2 regions of the Rhodoferax koreensis genome follow, and region 2 is predicted to be linked to the other one. Evidence: predicted binding sites of a transcription regulator. Region 2 holds the regulator's gene; the other holds the start of a gene.
The links. Region 2 encodes FliA, which starts transcription of late flagellar genes. Its sites were predicted from a motif close to CTAAAGTTTNNNNNNNNNNNGCCGNTA; they were not measured.
Positions count from the first base shown of each region.

Region 1: a site for FliA is predicted at 2,858-2,884, ahead of RD110_RS20035 (FlxA-like family protein). Genes of this name have one in related genera too.

Region 1 covers NZ_CP019236.1:4,315,541-4,323,961, reverse strand. The annotation lists gene RD110_RS20055 (hypothetical protein) at 1-461, shown strand, start outside; gene RD110_RS20050 (BPSS1780 family membrane protein) at 478-1,281, opposite strand; gene RD110_RS20045 (homoserine kinase) at 1,278-2,273, opposite strand; gene RD110_RS20040 (hypothetical protein) at 2,289-2,642, opposite strand; gene RD110_RS20035 (FlxA-like family protein) at 2,893-3,222, shown strand; gene polA (DNA polymerase I) at 3,279-6,095, shown strand; gene RD110_RS20025 (GGDEF domain-containing protein) at 6,099-7,727, opposite strand; gene RD110_RS20020 (ZIP family metal transporter) at 7,982-8,421, shown strand, end outside.
Region 2 covers NZ_CP019236.1:1,023,443-1,031,863, forward strand. The annotation lists gene flgF (flagellar basal-body rod protein FlgF) at 1-272, opposite strand, end outside; gene flgE (flagellar hook protein FlgE) at 313-1,569, opposite strand; gene RD110_RS04855 (flagellar hook assembly protein FlgD) at 1,590-2,243, opposite strand; gene flgC (flagellar basal body rod protein FlgC) at 2,283-2,687, opposite strand; gene flgB (flagellar basal body rod protein FlgB) at 2,697-3,107, opposite strand; gene flgA (flagellar basal body P-ring formation chaperone FlgA) at 3,323-4,039, shown strand; gene flgM (flagellar biosynthesis anti-sigma factor FlgM) at 4,139-4,465, shown strand; gene RD110_RS04880 (hypothetical protein) at 4,494-4,874, shown strand; gene RD110_RS04885 (RNA polymerase sigma factor FliA) at 4,956-5,672, opposite strand; gene RD110_RS04890 (hypothetical protein) at 5,672-6,523, opposite strand; gene flhF (flagellar biosynthesis GTPase FlhF) at 6,516-8,012, opposite strand; gene flhA (flagellar biosynthesis protein FlhA) at 8,009-8,421, opposite strand, start outside.

The sequences.
Region 1 (8,421 bases), 2.5 Mb from region 2:
TGGCGTTCGGCGCACAGTTGAACTGGACCATGCTGGACCGCGATATCGCCGGGGTGGGATGGGTGAAGGGTTATCCGGAGCAGTTCCGGTACCTGCAGGCCGCGGTCGGCGCGCGTTATGCCGTGTCCGACATCGCCGGCATGAGGTTCGGCGTCGAAGCCTGGCTGGGCGCTGGTCCGGCGGGTCACGTCACGGTGCAGTTGCCGGGTTTCGACGAGGCCCGCCTGCGGCTGGGCCGCAGCCAGTGGGCCCGGTTGGGTCTGTCGCTGTCGTCGACCGAGGCCGCACCGCAAGTCGCCGGGTGGGGCTGGCAACTTCGGCTCGACCTGCGCCAGGAAAACACCCGCGCCGGTCAGCCACAGCCCTTGTACCGGCACGGCGTGCTGGCCGGCGGCGCGGTGCAGCCCAAGTTCCGGCAGACCAGTGTCGGGCTGGATGCCGGATTGCGCTACCGGTTCTGAGCTTGGACGATGCCGGTTAGGGCAGGCTCACCTGCGCCCCGTCGCCGGCTTCCGGCGCATCCGCGACGAAGCTGTCGCGGAAGGTGAAGAAGATCGAGGTGAAGAACATCGTGGCCATGATCAGCGCCACCGGCACCATGGCCGCGGCGGCGAGTTGGGGCGAGTCGAGCAGCGCGGCGACGGTGGTCATGATGATGCCGGCCACGATGAACACGCCGACCCAGGCCAGGCCGAACACGGTGTAGGCGCCGAAGTTGCGCATGCAGGCGACAAAGCTGAAGAACAGGCTCTTGACCGGCGGCACGCCGTACCAGTGCACCAGCGCCGGCGCATGCCAGAACAGCAGCGACAGCGGCAGGTACAGTGCCATCCCGACCCACATCGCCGTCTGGAAGCTTGGCTCGGCCAGGGTTTCACGCGAAATCTGCGCGCCCAGCAAATACATCCGGGCGAAGCTGCCGCCGTCGAACAGGGCCGAGATGCCCATGATCAGCAGGAAGCCGAACGCATACAGCGCGCCGAGGGTGAGCATGGCACGCACGCGCTGGCGGCCGGCGCGAAAGGCGCTGACCAGGATCAGCGGCGTGGGGAACTTGCCCTTGGTCGCCTCCTGCGTGGCGGCCATCAGCCCGAGCGTGGCTGCCGGCAGCAGGCCGAGCGCGAGCGCACTGCCGAGCAATGGCAGCATGGTGGCGATGGTCATCACGGCCATGAACATGAAGAACAGGCCAGCCAGGGCCAATGGCTGTTTGAAGAAGGTCAGGATGCCCGACTTGACCCAGGCGGCGCCGGTGCGTGCCGGCACGATGTTGAGCTTCATGCGCAGACCGCCAGTTGGCCGATATCGGCCAGCGGATGAGCCACGCGCTCCCGCAACACCCGCTCGAAATGCGAGGGATCGTGCGCCTTGAGCATGTCCGCCGCGCGCGGCAGATGGAAATCCCAGAGCCGCGAGATCCAGAAGCGCAGTGCACCGGCGCGCAGCATGGCCGGTAGCAACTGGCGCTCGGGGCCGGTCAGCGGCCGCACGGATTCGTAGGCCTGCAGGAATGCCGCCGTGCGTGCCGCATCGGTCGCGCCGGTGGCCAGGTCGATGCACCAGTCGTTGAGGCACACCGCCAGGTCGAACAGCCAGGTGTCGTCGCCCGCGAAATAGAAGTCGAAGAAGCCGCTCAGTACCGGGCCTGCCTGGCCGTCGGCGCCGCTGTCGAACATCACGTTGTCGCGGAACAGGTCGGCATGCACCGGTCCGCGCGGCAGCGCCGCGTAGGCGGACGAGGCCGCGACGTGGTTCTGGAAAGCGAGTTCGCTCTGCAGCAGCGCGGCCTGTGGTGGATCGAGATAGGGCTTGACCACCGGCACGGTTTCATTCCACCAGGCCAGGCCACGCAGGTTGGGCTGGCTGCGGTTGAAGTCTCGGCCCGCCAGGTGCATGCGCGCCAGCATCGCGCCCACCGCGCGGCCGTGCGCGACGCCGGGCGCGAGTTCGCTCCTGCCAGCGAGCCTGGTCACCACCGAGGCCGGCTTGCCCTGCACGGTGTGCAGGACGTCGCCGTCGCGGTTGGCCACCGGGTCCGGCACGGGGATGCCGCGCTGCGCCAGGTGCTTCATCAGGTACAGGTAGTAGGGCAGTTGCTCGAAACTCAGCCGTTCGAACAGCGTGAGCACGTATTCGCCTTCGACCGTGCTCATGAAATAGTTGGTGTTCTCGATGCCGCCTTCGATGCCGCGCAGCGCGCTGGCCTCACCCAGACCGAGCTCGCGCGACAGCGCCTGCGCCTCTTCCAAAGAGACTTTCGTGTAGACAGCCATGACGGGGAAATCGAATCAGAAATTGAACAGTTTCCAGACCCGCTGGCCGGAATTGCCGGACGCGGCATCGCGCTCGCCCAGCGGCCGGTTGCGCGCGCCATTGGCCGGCACCACCTCATAGGCGGGCATGCCGTTGGTCGGCTGCACGGTGATGCTCTGGGTTTCGCCGCCGTAGCGGCGCTCTTCGATGTGCACGTCCTTATCTTCGACCTGGATGTGTTCGATGCGCTGGTCCACCCGGGAGCCGGGCCGGGCGGGTGCGGAGGCCGCTTCAGCGGGCGCGGCCGGGGCCGCCGGAGATTGGGCCCAGGCGGCGGCCTGCCCGAGCAGGAGGGCCGAAAGGAGCGGAATGAGGTGGAAGGCGCGCATGCCTGGATTGTAGGACCGATGCCTGACCCGCGTGGCGCCCACCCCACAAAACGCCAGGGCACACGGCCGGAATGGCCGCGCCTCCCAGGCGAGGGCGACGTGGAAGGCCTGGAGGACGTCTTTCTTGCATCCAGCCGAGCCGCCGCCATGGCGTTCGAGCCATGGAGTTCGAATCTGTCAGCCTCGACGTCGATCTGACGACCGCCACGACCGTCCTCAAGAAAGCGGCTCATCCGTCGATCAATATCCCATGAGAATCACATCTTCCGCTTCCGTCTCATCGCAAGACGCTCAGGCTGCCAGCCAAATCGCGGCGCTGGTCAAGCAGATGTTGCAACTCATGCAACAGTTGAAAGACGTGGCCGCGCAGGACATGGATGCGAAGGCCAAGGACTTGCAGGTCAAGCTGCTGCAGGCGCAGATTCAACTGGTGCAGGCCCAGATCGCCGCGATCCAGCGCCAGCAGCAACAGGCGCAATGGGACCAGCAGCGGGTGGCCCAGGCCGACCAGGATGCCCAGGCCGCGCCGCGCGTATCCCGATCACCCGGGCTGGGCGAAAACCTCGATACCTACGCCTGAAACGTCGGCAGCGTTCACCTCACGCCGGGTCGCGGGGGCGCAGGCAAAATGCCGCCATGACAAAGAAAACCCTGCTGCTGGTCGATGGTTCCAGCTACCTGTACCGTGCCTTCCACGCCATGCCCGACCTGCGCGCCGTGCCCGGCGACCCGACCAGCCCGGCCACCGGAGCGATCCGCGGCATGATCAACATGATGACCAGCCTGCGCCGCGAGCAGCCCGCCGATTTCGCGGCCTGCATCTTCGACGCGCCGGGCAAGACCTTCCGCGACGACTGGTATCCCGACTACAAGGCGCACCGCTCGCCCATGCCCGACGATCTGCGCAGCCAGATCGAGCCGATCCATGAGGTGGTGCGCGCGCTCGGCTGGCCGGTGCTGGTGGTGCCGGGGGTGGAGGCCGATGACGTGATCGGCACGCTGGCCGTGGTGGCCGCGGCGCAGGGCATCGAGGTCATCGTCTCCAGCGGCGACAAGGACCTGAGCCAGCTGGTGGACGAACACATCACCATCATCGACACCATGAACGGCAAGCGCCGCGACGTGGCCGGCGTCACCGCCGAGTTCGGCGTGCCGCCGTCGCTGATGGTGGACTACCAGACCCTGGTGGGCGACACCGTGGACAACGTGCCCGGCGTGGCCAAGGTCGGGCCGAAGACGGCGGCCAAGTGGCTCATGGAGTACGGCTCCCTCGATAGGCTGCTCGAGCGCGCCCATGAGATCAAGGGCGTGGCCGGCGAGAACCTGCGCAATGCGCTGGACTGGCTGCCGCAGGGCCGCAGGCTGGTGACGATCCGCACCGATTGCGACCTGGCCGCGCACATCGCCGGCCTGCCGGCGCTGGACGCCATGGCCTTCACCGAACAGCAGGCCGACGCGCTGCGCGCCTTCTACGAGAAATATGGCTTCAAGGGACTGGTGCGCACGCTGGAGGCCGCCGCGGTGGTCGATGCCGCCGTGCTGGCGTCGCCGACGCCGAAGCCGCGCGCCAGGCCGGGCAACGAACCCGGCCTGTTCGACGACCCCGAGGACATCATCGCCGACGAGGAAGCGCGCGTGGCGCAGGCCACGTCCCTGCGCTACGACACCATCCTGACCTGGGAACAGCTCGCGCCCTGGCTGGCGCGCCTCGATGCCGCCGAGCTGGTCGCGGTGGACACCGAGACGACCTCGCTCAACGAGGTGGTGGCCGAGATCGTCGGCGTGAGCTTCAGCGTCGAGCCGGGCGAGGCCGCCTACGTTCCGCTGGCGCACGATTACCCGGATGCGCCAGCGCAATTGCCGCGCGACGAAGTGCTGGCGCGGCTCAAGCCCTGGCTCGAAAATCCGAGCCGGAAAAAACTCGGCCAACACATCAAGTACGACCGCCACGTGTTCGCCAACCACGGCATCGAGGTGCAGGGCTACGCGCACGACACCATGCTGCAGAGCTACGTGCTCGAAGTGCACAAGCCGCACGGCCTGGCCAGCCTGGCCGAGCGCCACCTGGGGCGCAGCGGCGTGAACTACGAGGACCTGTGCGGCAAGGGCGCGAGCCAGATCCCGTTCAGCCAGGTCGACATCGGCAAGGCCTCGCATTACGCGTGCGAAGACTCCGACCAGACGCTGGACGTGCACAACACGCTGTGGCCGCAGTTGCAGGCCGATGCCAAGCTGCGTTTCATCTACGAACTGGAAATCGCATCGAGCGAGGCGTTGTACCGCATCGAACGCAACGGCGTGCTGATCGACGCACCGATCCTGGCCAAGCAGAGCGGCGAGCTTGGCGCGCGTATCCTGCAGCTCGAGGCCGAGGCGCACGAACTCGCGGGCCAGCCGTTCAACCTCGGCAGCCCGAAGCAGATCGGCGAGATCTTCTTCACCAAGCTCGGCCTGCCGGTGGTGAAGAAGACCGCCACCGGCGCGCCCAGCACCGATGAAGAAGTGCTCGAGAAACTCGCCGAGGACTACCCGCTGCCGGCCAAGATCCTGGAGCACCGCGGGCTGTCGAAGCTCAAGGGCACCTACACCGACAAGCTCGCTCAACTCGCCAACCCGCGCACCGGCCGCGTGCACACGCACTACGCACAGGCCGTGGCCGTGACCGGGCGGCTCTCCAGCAACGACCCGAACCTGCAGAACATCCCGATCCGCACCGCCGAGGGCCGGCGCGTGCGCGAAGCCTTCGTGGCGCCCGCCGGCCGCGTGATCGCCAGCGCCGACTATTCCCAGATCGAGCTGCGCATCATGGCCCACATCAGCGGCGATCCTGCGCTGCTCCACGCCTTCAAGGAGGGCCTCGACGTGCACCGCGCCACCGCGGCCGAGGTCTTCGGCGTGGCGGTGGACCAGGTGTCGAGCGAGCAGCGGCGCTATGCCAAGGTCATCAATTTCGGCCTGATCTACGGCATGAGCGCCTTCGGCCTGGCGCGCAACCTCGGCATCGACAACACCGCGGCCAAGAACTACATCGCGCGTTACTTCGAGCGCTACCCGGGCGTGAAGCACTACATGGACGAGACCCGACTCAGTGCCAAGAGCAAGGGTTATGTGGAAACGGTGTTCGGCCGGCGGCTGTATCTGCCCGAGATCAATTCACCCAACGGTCCGCGCCGCGGCGGCGCCGAGCGCGCGGCCATCAACGCGCCGATGCAGGGCACGGCGGCCGATCTCATCAAGCTCAGCATGGTCGAGGTGCAGCGGGTGCTGGACGCCGAGCGGCGCGGCACGCTGATGATCATGCAGGTGCACGACGAACTGGTGTTCGAGGTGCCCGAGGCCGAGATCGAATGGGTGCGCATGGAGATCCCGCGCATCATGGCCGGCGTGGCCGACCTGCAGGTGCCGCTGCTCGCGGAAGTCGGTTTCGGCGCGAACTGGGATCAGGCGCACTGAGCTTCAATCCGCGCTGCGTCCGACTGAAAATAGGTCGGTGATCTCGTAGCGGTTGCGGCCCGAATTCTTGGCGCGGTAGAGCGCCGCATCGGCCGCGTCCACCAGGGCTTCCGGCTTGAAGGCCGGGTCGGGCACGGCGCTGGCCACGCCGATGCTCAGCGTGAGCTGCGGCGCGGTGGCCGAGGCCGCATGCGGGATGTCGGCCAGGGCCAACTGCTCCATGCAACGCTGGGCCATGAAGCGCGCCTCGTCGTTGCTGGTGGCCGGCATCAGCAGGGCGAATTCCTCGCCGCCGTAACGTGCCACGACTTCACCCGAGCGGCGCAGGCAGCTCTGCAGCACCTGGGCCACGCGGCGCAGGCATTCGTCGCCGGCCAGGTGGCCGTAGTGGTCGTTGTAGCCCTTGAAATGGTCGATGTCGATGATCAGCAGGGCCAGCGGCTCCTGATGGCGCGCCTCGCGCAGCCATTCGGCGGCCAGCGTCTCGTCGAAGTGCCGGCGGTTGGCGATGCCCGTGAGCCCGTCGGTCACCGACAGCATGGCCAGCCGCTCGTTGGCGGCTTCGAGCGCCTGGCGCTGGTGCACCATCTCGGTCACCTCCATGCCCGCGGCCACCACATAGCCTTGCGGCGTGCGGATTTCGTAGATGTGCATCCAGCGGCCGTCGCGAACTTCCTGCAGCATCGGCGCCACGTGGGTGCCGCGACGGGCCAGGCGCTCGGCCAGCCATTCCTGCTCCCGGCCGATGGCGGCGGTGATCCACTGGTGCTGCAGGGAGTGCTGCATGATGTGGTCGAAGCTCAGGCCGACCATGGTGCGCAGGTTCATGTGCGGATGAAGTTGCACCGCATGTTCGTTGCAGATCACCAGCTTGTCCTGCGCGTCGTAGATTTCGATGCCCACCGGCATGCCCTCGATCGCCGACTCGAGCAGGGCCCGCGCCTCCTGGGAGGCCAGCCGCGCGAGCTCGAGTGCGCCGCGCTGCTTCTGGGCCAGGCGGCGCGCGCGCTCCAGATCGCGCTCCTTGCGCACGGCGTCGGTCACGTCGGTGTGCAGGCCGACCATCCAGCCATCGCCGCTGCGGCGTTCGTTGATGCGCACCCAGCGGTCGTCGGCCAGGGCCTGCGTCATCTGCGTGGCGGGCGCACGGTGCTGGGCCAGGCGCTGCTGGACCCAGGTTTCCTCGCGGCCCCGGGCTTCGACCACTTCGCCCAGCGCCACTGCGCGGCGCAGGATGTCCTCGTAGCGCGCTCCGGGGACGATGTGTGCCGCCGTCTTCGGAAACATCGCCATGAACCCCGCATTGGCGCGCACCAGCCGGTCCTGTGCGTCGAACACCGAACAGATGCTGTCCGCGGGCAGGATGTCGAACAGCGCGCGCAACTGGACCTCTGCACTGGCCGCGGCCTCGCGGGCCCGCCGGGCCTGGTCCAGCGCGCGGCGCTGGCCGACCAGCGCCGAGGCGGCCGTGCCGAGCGCCACCAGCAGGGCCACCAGCATGCTGAGCAAGGCTGCCGAGAAACCGCCCTGGCCGAGCTGCCAGATCGCGGCCAGCCCGAGCACCAGCGATCCCGTCCCCAAGAGGGGCAGACCGAGGCTGAATTTGGCGGGCTTGTCGGAGGTGTGTTTCATCAAGACGGTCCACCGCCTCTGGCTGAGTGGCTGCACAGTCTAGCAGTGGCGTCGAAAAAGAGTAACAAGGTGTACTTAGGTTCTTTAGGGGGTTGGGATGCCGGCACGGGGCACTTGTTAAGATCGACCACCGCTTGTCGGGCTGCCAGCGGCCCGGCCGGTGGCCGCGGGTGTCGCGGCCGCGTTCCTCCATGCCCACCGAAGTTTTAATATCAAAGTTGCCGCCAATGCAGTCGGGGCGTGCGTAAGTAGCTATGATTCTGGTAGCAATCCTGATCGGCACCCTGTGTGCCGGTATTGGCAGCGTCTGGCTCGCCGCGATGCTGACTTTCGGCGTATTGTCGCGTTACACCCAGCACATGCTGAGCCTGGCCGCGGGCGCGCTGCTCGCCACGGGCTTCATGCATCTGCTGCCCGAGGCCTTCGAAAGCCAAGCCGGCGCGCAGGAGTTGTTTGCCACGCTGCTGGCGGGTCTGGTGTTCTTCTTCCTGCTCGACAAGGCCGAACTCTGGCACCACGGGCACGAACACCACCACCACAGCGCCCAGGGCCAAGTCCAGGGCCACGGCCACGCGGAGGATCACCACACCCATGACCATCACGACCATGGCACCCATACCGTGCAGTCTCCGCGCACCGGCGGCTGGGCCGTGTTGGTCGGCGACAGTGTGCATGCGTTCGGCGACGGCATCCT
Region 2 (8,421 bases):
TGCACCGCGAACCAGGCATTGCCCTGGGCCATGGCATCGAGCGCACGGTCGGTGCGCTGCACCGGACCGGAGCGTTCCAGGTAGCCGGCCGTGGCTTCGAGGGCGAACACACGGGTGCTCGCACCCGGCCCGTTCAGCGGCACCGAGCGGAACGTCGCCAGCTCGGCGCGGAAGCCGTTGGTGGAGACGTTGGCCAGGTTGTTGGACAACACGTCCTGCCGGTGCATGGCCGCGTTGGCACCGGTCATCGAGGTGTAGATGAGGTGGTCCATGGCGTGTTGTTCCTAGAGGGCTGACGTCAGCGCGTGGGCATCAGCGCAGATTGACCAGGGTGGACATCACCTGGTCTTGCGTCTTGATGGTCTGCGCGTTCGCCTGGTAGGCGCGCTGCGCGGTCATCATGTTCACCAGTTCGGCGGTCAGGTCGACGTTGGAGTCCTCCAGCGCGCCCGAGCGCAGTTCGCCGAAGTTGCCGTCGGTGGGCGTGCCGAGCACGGCCTGGCCGGACTCGAAGGTCTCGATCCAGTTGTTGCCGCCGATCGGTGCCAGGCCCTGCGTGTTGCGGAAATTGGCCAGCGCCACCTGGCCTTCTGCGCGCGTCACGCCGTTCGAATAACGGGTCTGGATCATCCCGTTGGCTTCGATGTTGATGCCTGTCAGCTCGCCCGCGGTGTAGCCGTCCTGCGTGAGATCGGAGACGGCGAACTTGGTGCCGTACTGCGTGATCTTGGACAGGTCGATCGTCACCGGAAACGCCGGCAGGTTGTTCGGGTTGGGCGGCGTGGGGTTGACCGTGAGCGAGAGGGCGGATCCGGCCACCGGCGCGCCGTTGTTGTCGAAGGCCAGGGAGCCGATCGGGCTGGCGACGACGGGCGGCACGGCGTTCGGGTCGTCCAGCGTGTCGTACACGTCCCAGGTGTTGGCGGTGGCCGTCTTCTGGAAATACAGGCTGACCGGCTTGGCCACGCCCTGGCTGTCGTAGACGTTGAGCGAGGTGCCGTAGGTGCCGCGCGGCGTGGCTGCGACCGGCGGGGTGGCGCTCGGGTTGCCGGCGGCGTCGGTGGTGCGCGCATCGAGGTTCAGCGAAGCCGTGATCTTGGTGGTCTGCTTGGCGGGGATCGGCTGGGCCGTGGGGAACACCAGCGGAATCGGGTCGGTGGAGGTGCGCAGGCCGGTGTCGGGGTCGATCGGATAGCCCATCACGCTGTCGGCGTTGTTGGTGATCAGCGCGCCGTCCTTGTCGAGCTTGAAGTTGCCGGCGCGGGTGTAGGCCGGCGTGCCATCGGTCTGCTGCAGCTTGAAGAAACCATTGCCGTTGATGGCCACGTCCAGGCTGTTGCCGGTGATGGCGAAGTTGGCCTGGGTGAACTGCTGGGAGATGGCGGCCACCTCGACGCCGATGCCGGCGTTCTTGCTGCCCGAGGTGCCCAGGTTGGAGGCCACCATTTCCGCGAATTCGGCGCGTGAGGACTTGAAGCCCGTGGTGTTGGCGTTGGCGATGTTGTGGCCGATCACGTCCAGGTTCTTGCTGGATGCATTCAAGCCGGAGAGGCCTTGTTGAAAACTCATGTGAACTCCTGGGGTGATGTTTAGAGAATGGCCTTGATGGCGCTGTAGGCCACCGATCCGCCTTTTTCGAGCTGCAGCTTGAGCGCGCCGTTTTCTGCGCCCACGGAAACCACTTTGTCCTGCGTCAGCGCGGTGGCATCGACCGCGGCCGTGGCGTTGTTGGCGATCACCTTGAAGTTCAAGGCACCGGTGCCGGTGTAGCCCGTGGTGTCGTATTCGAAGCTGTGCCGGCCCGCATCGAGCGAGCCGAGCTTGACCGTGCCGAGCACCGTGCCGCCGGTGGTGGACACCTGCACATTCACGTCGGCCGCGTTGCCCGCCAGGTCGAACGAGCCGGTGCCGGTCTTGGTGGTGCTGTCCACCGTCAGGGTGTTGCCTTCGGTCAGCACGCTGCGCCCGACCATCGCGCCGCCCTGCATCACCTGCAGCGAGGTGAACTGGTCGGACATGCCCTTGATCGTGGTGTTGAGCTGCTGGATGCCGGTGACGGTGTTGATCTGCGCGATCTGGGAGGTCATCTCGGCGTTGTCCAGCGGATTCATCGGGTCCTGGTTGTTGAGCTGCGCGACCAGCAGCTTGAGGAAGCGGTCCTGCGCGGCGGCCGGGTCGGAGGTCGAATTGTTGGTCGTGGCGGAGGTCGCACCCCAGGAGCCGTTGACGCCGGTGATTGCCATGGTGTAGTCCTTGAAAGCGGTTCTTGAGGCGGAATGGGCTTACTGGCCCATCTGCAGGGTCTTGAGCAGCAGCGTCTTGGCCGTGTTCATCACCTCGACGTTGTTCTGGTACGAGCGCGAGGCCGAGATCATGTTGACCATCTCATCCACCGCGTTGACGTTCGAATGCGTGACGTAACCCTCGGCGTCGGCATTGGGATGGTTCGGGTCCAGCACCTTGCGCCCGGGCAGGTCGCTTTCGGTGATGGCCTTCACGCGCACGCCGGCCGAGCTTTCGGCACCCATGAGTTCGGTCTGGAACACGACCTGGCGCGCCTTGTAGGCCTTGCCGTCCGGCCCGGCCACCGCGTCCACGTTGGCCAGGTTGGAGGCGACCACGTTGAGGCGCTGCGACTGCGCGCTGATGGCGCTGCCGGAGACGCCGAAGATGGAGAACATGGACATGGTGATTCCTTATTGCCCTTGGATGGCGGACAACATCGTCTTGGCTTGTCCATTGATGAAGCGCAGCGTGGCTTCGTAACGCACGGCGTTGTCGACGAAGTTGGCGCGTTCGCGGTCCAGGTCCACCGTGTTGTTGTCCAGGTTGGGCTGGCTCTGCACGCTGTAGCCGAGCTGCTGCGAGCCGCTGCCCGACAGGTTCGGGCTCGGCACGTCCATGTGCCGGCTGTCGGTCTTGTTCGTGGCCATGCCGGCGTCGCGATTGAGCGCCGCGCCCATCGCGTCCTTGAAGTTGAAGTCGCGCGCCACGTAGCCGGGGGTGTCGACGTTGGCGATGTTGCTGGCGATGGCGCGCTGGCGCTCGGCGCGCAGCACCAGGGCCTTGCTCTGGAAGTCCAGGCCTCCGACCATTTTGTCCAACATGCGACACCTCGCTTTCCGATGAGTGGCCACGGGAGCCAGGACGGCCCGGGTGGTGCGCAAATTATGAAAAAACTGAAGCCTGGCGATGTGGCGAAGAAACGGGTGATCACCACGCAGTTCCGTCGTTCGCGGCCGGGCTGGCTGCCTATAGTTGCGGCATCGTGCAGGACGGGGCCCGTGCCCCATCGGCCTTCCTGGGCGAACCTGGAGGTTTTATGCAGATCCGATTCGCCCCTAGCCGTCTCCTGGTCTCCCTGGCGGTGCTGGCTTGCGCCGCCCAGGCGCAGGTCGATCCCAGCCAGGCCTATGCCGATTCCGCCCGGAAATGGCTGGACGACACGGTGGCCAACGCCACCGCCGGCAGCAACAACCCGCTGCGCATGGAGGTGAGCGTCGGCGCGCTGGATTCCCGCCTGCGCCTGGCGCCGTGTGCGCGCGTCGAGCCCTTCCTGCCGCCCGGCACGCGGCTCTGGGGCCGCAGCCGCATCGGCCTGCGCTGCGTCGACGGCGCGACGCGCTGGAGCGTGTTCCTGCCGGTCACGGTCAAGGCCTTCGGACCGGCATGGGTCGCGCGCGCGCCGGTGGCCGCCGGTGCGGTGCTGGGGCCGGACGATGCCGCGCAGGCCGAGGTCGACTGGGCCGAAGAAGCTTCACCCGTGCTGGCCAATGCCGATATCTGGGTGGGGCAGATGGCCGCGCGCAACTGGGCGCCGGGCCAGACGATCCGCCAATCGATGGTGAAGGCCGCCACGGTGTTCCAGGCCGGCGCGCAGATCCGCGTGCTGGCGGAAGGGCCAGGTTTCCAGGTCGCCTCCGACGGCCAGGCCATGACGGCCGGTGTGATCGGACAGCCGGCGCGGGTGCGCATGGACAACGGCCGGGTGATGTCGGGCACGGTGTTGGATGCACGCACCGTCCGGCTGGAAATGTGATTGAAACAACGCTGTTACCGCAATTAGGATTAAAGTTGGGACGAAATTGGTCGAAAGCATTGCTACGATGCCCCGGTTTCAGGGCGGATGGAGAGAGCGATGAAGATTGGACAGACCCCCGAATTGCCGGTTGCCGGCACACCGGCGCCCCCCAAAAAGGCGGGGCCGGAGCAACAGACTGCGCCCGCAAGCCTGGCCAAGGAAGGTGTGCGCGCGTCGACCGCTGGGGCGTCCGTCTCGGTTTCGAAGCTGGCACGGGCACTGGACCCGACCGACCGGGCTGTGGGCGGCGACTTCGACAGCAAGAAGGTCGAGGCCATCCGTTCGGCCATCGAGGACGGCAGCTACAAGGTGAATCCCGAAGCCATTGCCGACAAACTCTTGTCCAACGCCAGCGAAATGCTCAACGTGACGCGCGGTTATTGACCGTTTCAGATTTTTCCGGAGTCTCCCCATGGCCCAGCCGATCCAGTTCGATTCCAGCCTGACCGAAGTCGAGCAACTGCTGGACCAGGTCTCGGCATCGTTGCTGGCCGGCGACGCGCGCGCGCTGGAAGCCCATAGCCAATCGCTGCGTGATGCAATGCTGGCGCTCTCCAGCATGGCCGCTTCGCAAAAGGCCGTGTTGTTCGCCAACCCCACCATGCAACACCGTGTGGCCGCGGTATCGACGCGGCTGGCGCAGCAGCGCGAAGGCTTGGCCCGCCGCGCCGTGGTGGTGAACCGCGCGCTGGCCACTGTTCTGCCGCAGTCCGACGCCGCCACGTATGCGGGCCGTGGCGCACCGGCTTACCGCAACAGTGCGGCGCGCATCTACGCCAACGCGGCGACCTGAAACGCTCATTTCCATGAAAAATGGCCCTCTTGCGGGGCCATTTTTCATGGGGTCGACACATGGGCGGCAAGCCGCGTGTTCTCAGTGGCTCCGCATCTTCGCCCGCAGCCGCGCGATCGACTGGCTGTGCAGCTGGCACACGCGCGACTCGGTCACGCCGAGCACAGCGGCGATTTCCTTGAGGTTCAGGTCGTTCTCGTAGTACATGCTCATGATGTGCTGCTCGCGCTCGGGCAGCGTCTTGATGGCGTCGACCAGGGCCTGGCGCAGTCGGTGGTCGCGCAGCATCTGCATCGGGTCGGCGCTGTCGTCGGCCACGTGGTGGTCGAGGAAGCCGGCCTCGTCGTCCGGGCCGCTGGACATGTCTTCCAGGTAGACGAGCTGGGTGCCGCGCACCTTGCCGAGCAGCTCCTGGTAGTCGGGCAGGGTCATCTCCAGCTCCACGGCGATTTCAGATTCGAGCGGGCTGCGACCGAGCTTCTGCTCGAGCTTGCGCACCGCGCGTTCGATGTCCTTCTGGCTCTTGCGCGAGCTGCGCGACATCCAGTCGCCCTCGCGGAGTTCATCGATCATCGCGCCGCGGATGCGCTGCGTGGCGAAGGTCTCGAACTGCACGCCCTGGCTCACCTCGTACCGCGTCAACGCCTCCGACAGGCCGATCATGCCGACCTGGATCAGGTCGTCGAGTTCGACGTTGGGCGGCAGCTTGGCGATCATGTGGTGCGCCAGGCGCCGCACCAGCGGCACATACTGGCGGATCATGTGTTCACGGTCCATCTGACCTTTGGCGGTGTACATCACTGGCTCCGGACGGGATGGACAACGGCGCCGGACCCGAAACCGGCAGGGGCGAAGCTGCTCGGCCAGCCGCCGCCAACCGTGGCGGCACTTTCCAGGAGGCGCAGCACCAGCCGAGGCGTGTCTTCGCAGGGGAGGTCCTGCTGAGGGAATGACCGGATGCTGAGCACTTCCGTGTCGCAGCCGAGGTAGGTGGCCGCACACTGCCGCAGCGAGCGCGCGGCCACCGTGGCGCGGTTTTCCGCGGCCTTGAGCGGGCCGGTCACCAGCGACACGAGGATCGGCAGGCGTTGCGCCCGTTGCAGCAGTTGCTTCAACGTCTGGTAGCCGCCGACGATGGAGTTTCTCGATGGCGCGATGGCCAGCAACGGACGTACGCCCGTGCCGGACAGCAGCGACATCAATGCGTCGGCGCGCGCATACAGCAGCACGATGTTGAAATCCTTGAACAGTGGTCCCAAATTTCCAAGATTTCCCAAGGGCGGAAGGCCCATGTCGTCCTCCATGTCTCGAGAGGCCAGCCGGGCCAGCCCCAGCCTGGATGGCACGATCTGCCAGTTGGCGTCCTCGTGCGGGTGGTCCAGCCAGTGTGCATGGTCCAGCAATTGTTGCAGACCCGGATTGTGCTCCGATTCTGCGGTCGTGCCATCCAGCACGGCCACGCTGTGGCCCAGCCCCTCGAGCGAGGTGCAGATCTGCCAGAGCAGGGGCTGCTCGGTGCGCGACTCGCCGCGGCTGACCATGGCGATCACGCGCGTGCCATGGCTTGGCGCCTGTGGCAGCCAGTGGCGCAGGCCTTCGCTCTGATCGAGCACCGCCGCGTCCGTCGCACGGGCCGCCGCGTCAAGCATGGGCACGTTCCTTGTATTCGATGGGCTCGGAGGGCGAGAAGAAGAAGCTCAGATCGGCCGCCTTCGGGTCGAACGCCGACTTCGAACTCGATCGCATCGAGGTGCCGATCAGCTTCTTGGGGTCGGCGGCCTCCCAGTCCTCGGGCACGCGCTGGCCGTTGCAGACGCCGCGCAGCACCAGCTGGTGGCGGATGATGGCGTCCAGCGACGGGCCGAGTTTCACGGCTTCGTCCACCTTGGACAGGATGGCCTGCTGCACGCCGCTGGTCTTGAACGAGGTCAGCACATCGTCCAGCGTGTCGCCGTGGCCGCCGGCGTTGAGCACCAGCATCCGGTTGACCTTGGGCAGGTCGAGCACATCGAGCATGTCGCGCTTGCGCGGGTCGCGCGGGGCGATGCCGGTGGTGTCGATCAGCACCATCTTCTTGTTGCCCAGCAGGCCCAGCAGGTCCTGCAGCGCGGCGCGGTCGTGCGCCAGATGCGCCACCACACCGAGCATGCGGCCATAGGCGCGCAGCTGCTCGTGGGCCGCGACGCGGTAGGTGTCGAGCGTGATCAGGCCGACGCTGTTGGCGCCGTGTACGCGTACGCAATGCGCGGCGAGCTTGGCCGCAGTGGTGGTCTTGCCCACGCCGGTGGCCCCCACCAGCGCGTAGATGCCGCCCTGGTCGAACAGCGACGGCGCGCGCACGTCGGTCTTGAGGTTGCGTTCGAGCACGTCCATGAGCCAACGCACGGCTTCGGCCGCACCGAGTTCCTCGGGCAGGCGTTCCAGCACGGCGCGGGCCAGGGCCGGCGAATAACCGGCGCGGATCAGCTTGAGCATCAGGTTCGACTGGATCGGGTCCTGCTTGGCCTGGCCCAGCCAGGCCATGGTGCTGAAGCGCTCCTCGATCATTTCCTTCATCGCCTGCAGTTCGTCGACGATGCCCTTGTTCGCGGCCTGCGCGGCGGCCGGTGCCGACGGAGCGGCGCGGGGGCGGGCGGCGGGCGCGGCGAACGGCGCGGCATGGCTGGCACGAGGGGCCGGCACGGGGGCGGGCGCCGGGGCGGGCCGGGCTTCGAACAGCGGTGCGCCGCTCTGGGTCTCGTCCATCTGGCCGTTGGTGGCCTCGTGGCGGCGGCGCAGCATGCGTTCGCGTACATAGTCCTGGAACGACAGCGTGCTCATCGCGAGCTGGGTCGTGTCTTCTTCGACCGGATCGGCTTCGACCGGCACGGCCTTGGCCACAGGGCGGGCCGGCGTGCGGATTTCCGCGCGGGGCAGGGCCGGTGGCTGTGGCCGGGCCTGCGGCTTCGGCTGCGCCGAGGCCAGCATCGCCTCGTGCGAGGTGTCGAGCGCGGACAGGCTGTCCTCCGCGGTGGCCACCACCTCGACGCCGGTCGGCGTGGGGCGGTTCGACAGGATCAGCGTGCCTTCGCCGAATGCCATCCGGGCCTTGGCCAGGGCTTCGCGGGACGTGGCGGCGTGGAAGCGTTTGATGTTCATGTGAGTGCACCTCGGAGGATGGGGCCAATGCGGATGGTGTGGGTTTCAGGAATTTCGCTGTGCGCCAGCACCTGCAGGCGCGGCGCCACGCGCTTGACCAGGCGGGCGATGGCGTTGCGGATCGAGTCGGGCACCAGCAGGCAGGCCGGCACGCCGAGTTCTTCCTGCTTGAGCGCGACGTCGGCGGCGCTCTTGGTCAGCATCTCGGCCACGCCAGGATCCAGCGCCGGCCCAGTGTTGTTGCCCAGGGCCTGCACCAGCATGCGTTCCAGGCCGGGTTCGATGGCGATCACATTGAGCTCGCGCACGGCGCCGTAGATCTGCTGCACGATGGCCGGCGCCAGGGCGATGCGCACGCGGCGGGCGAGCTCCACCGGGTCGGTGGTGCTGCCGGCATGCTCGGCCAGCG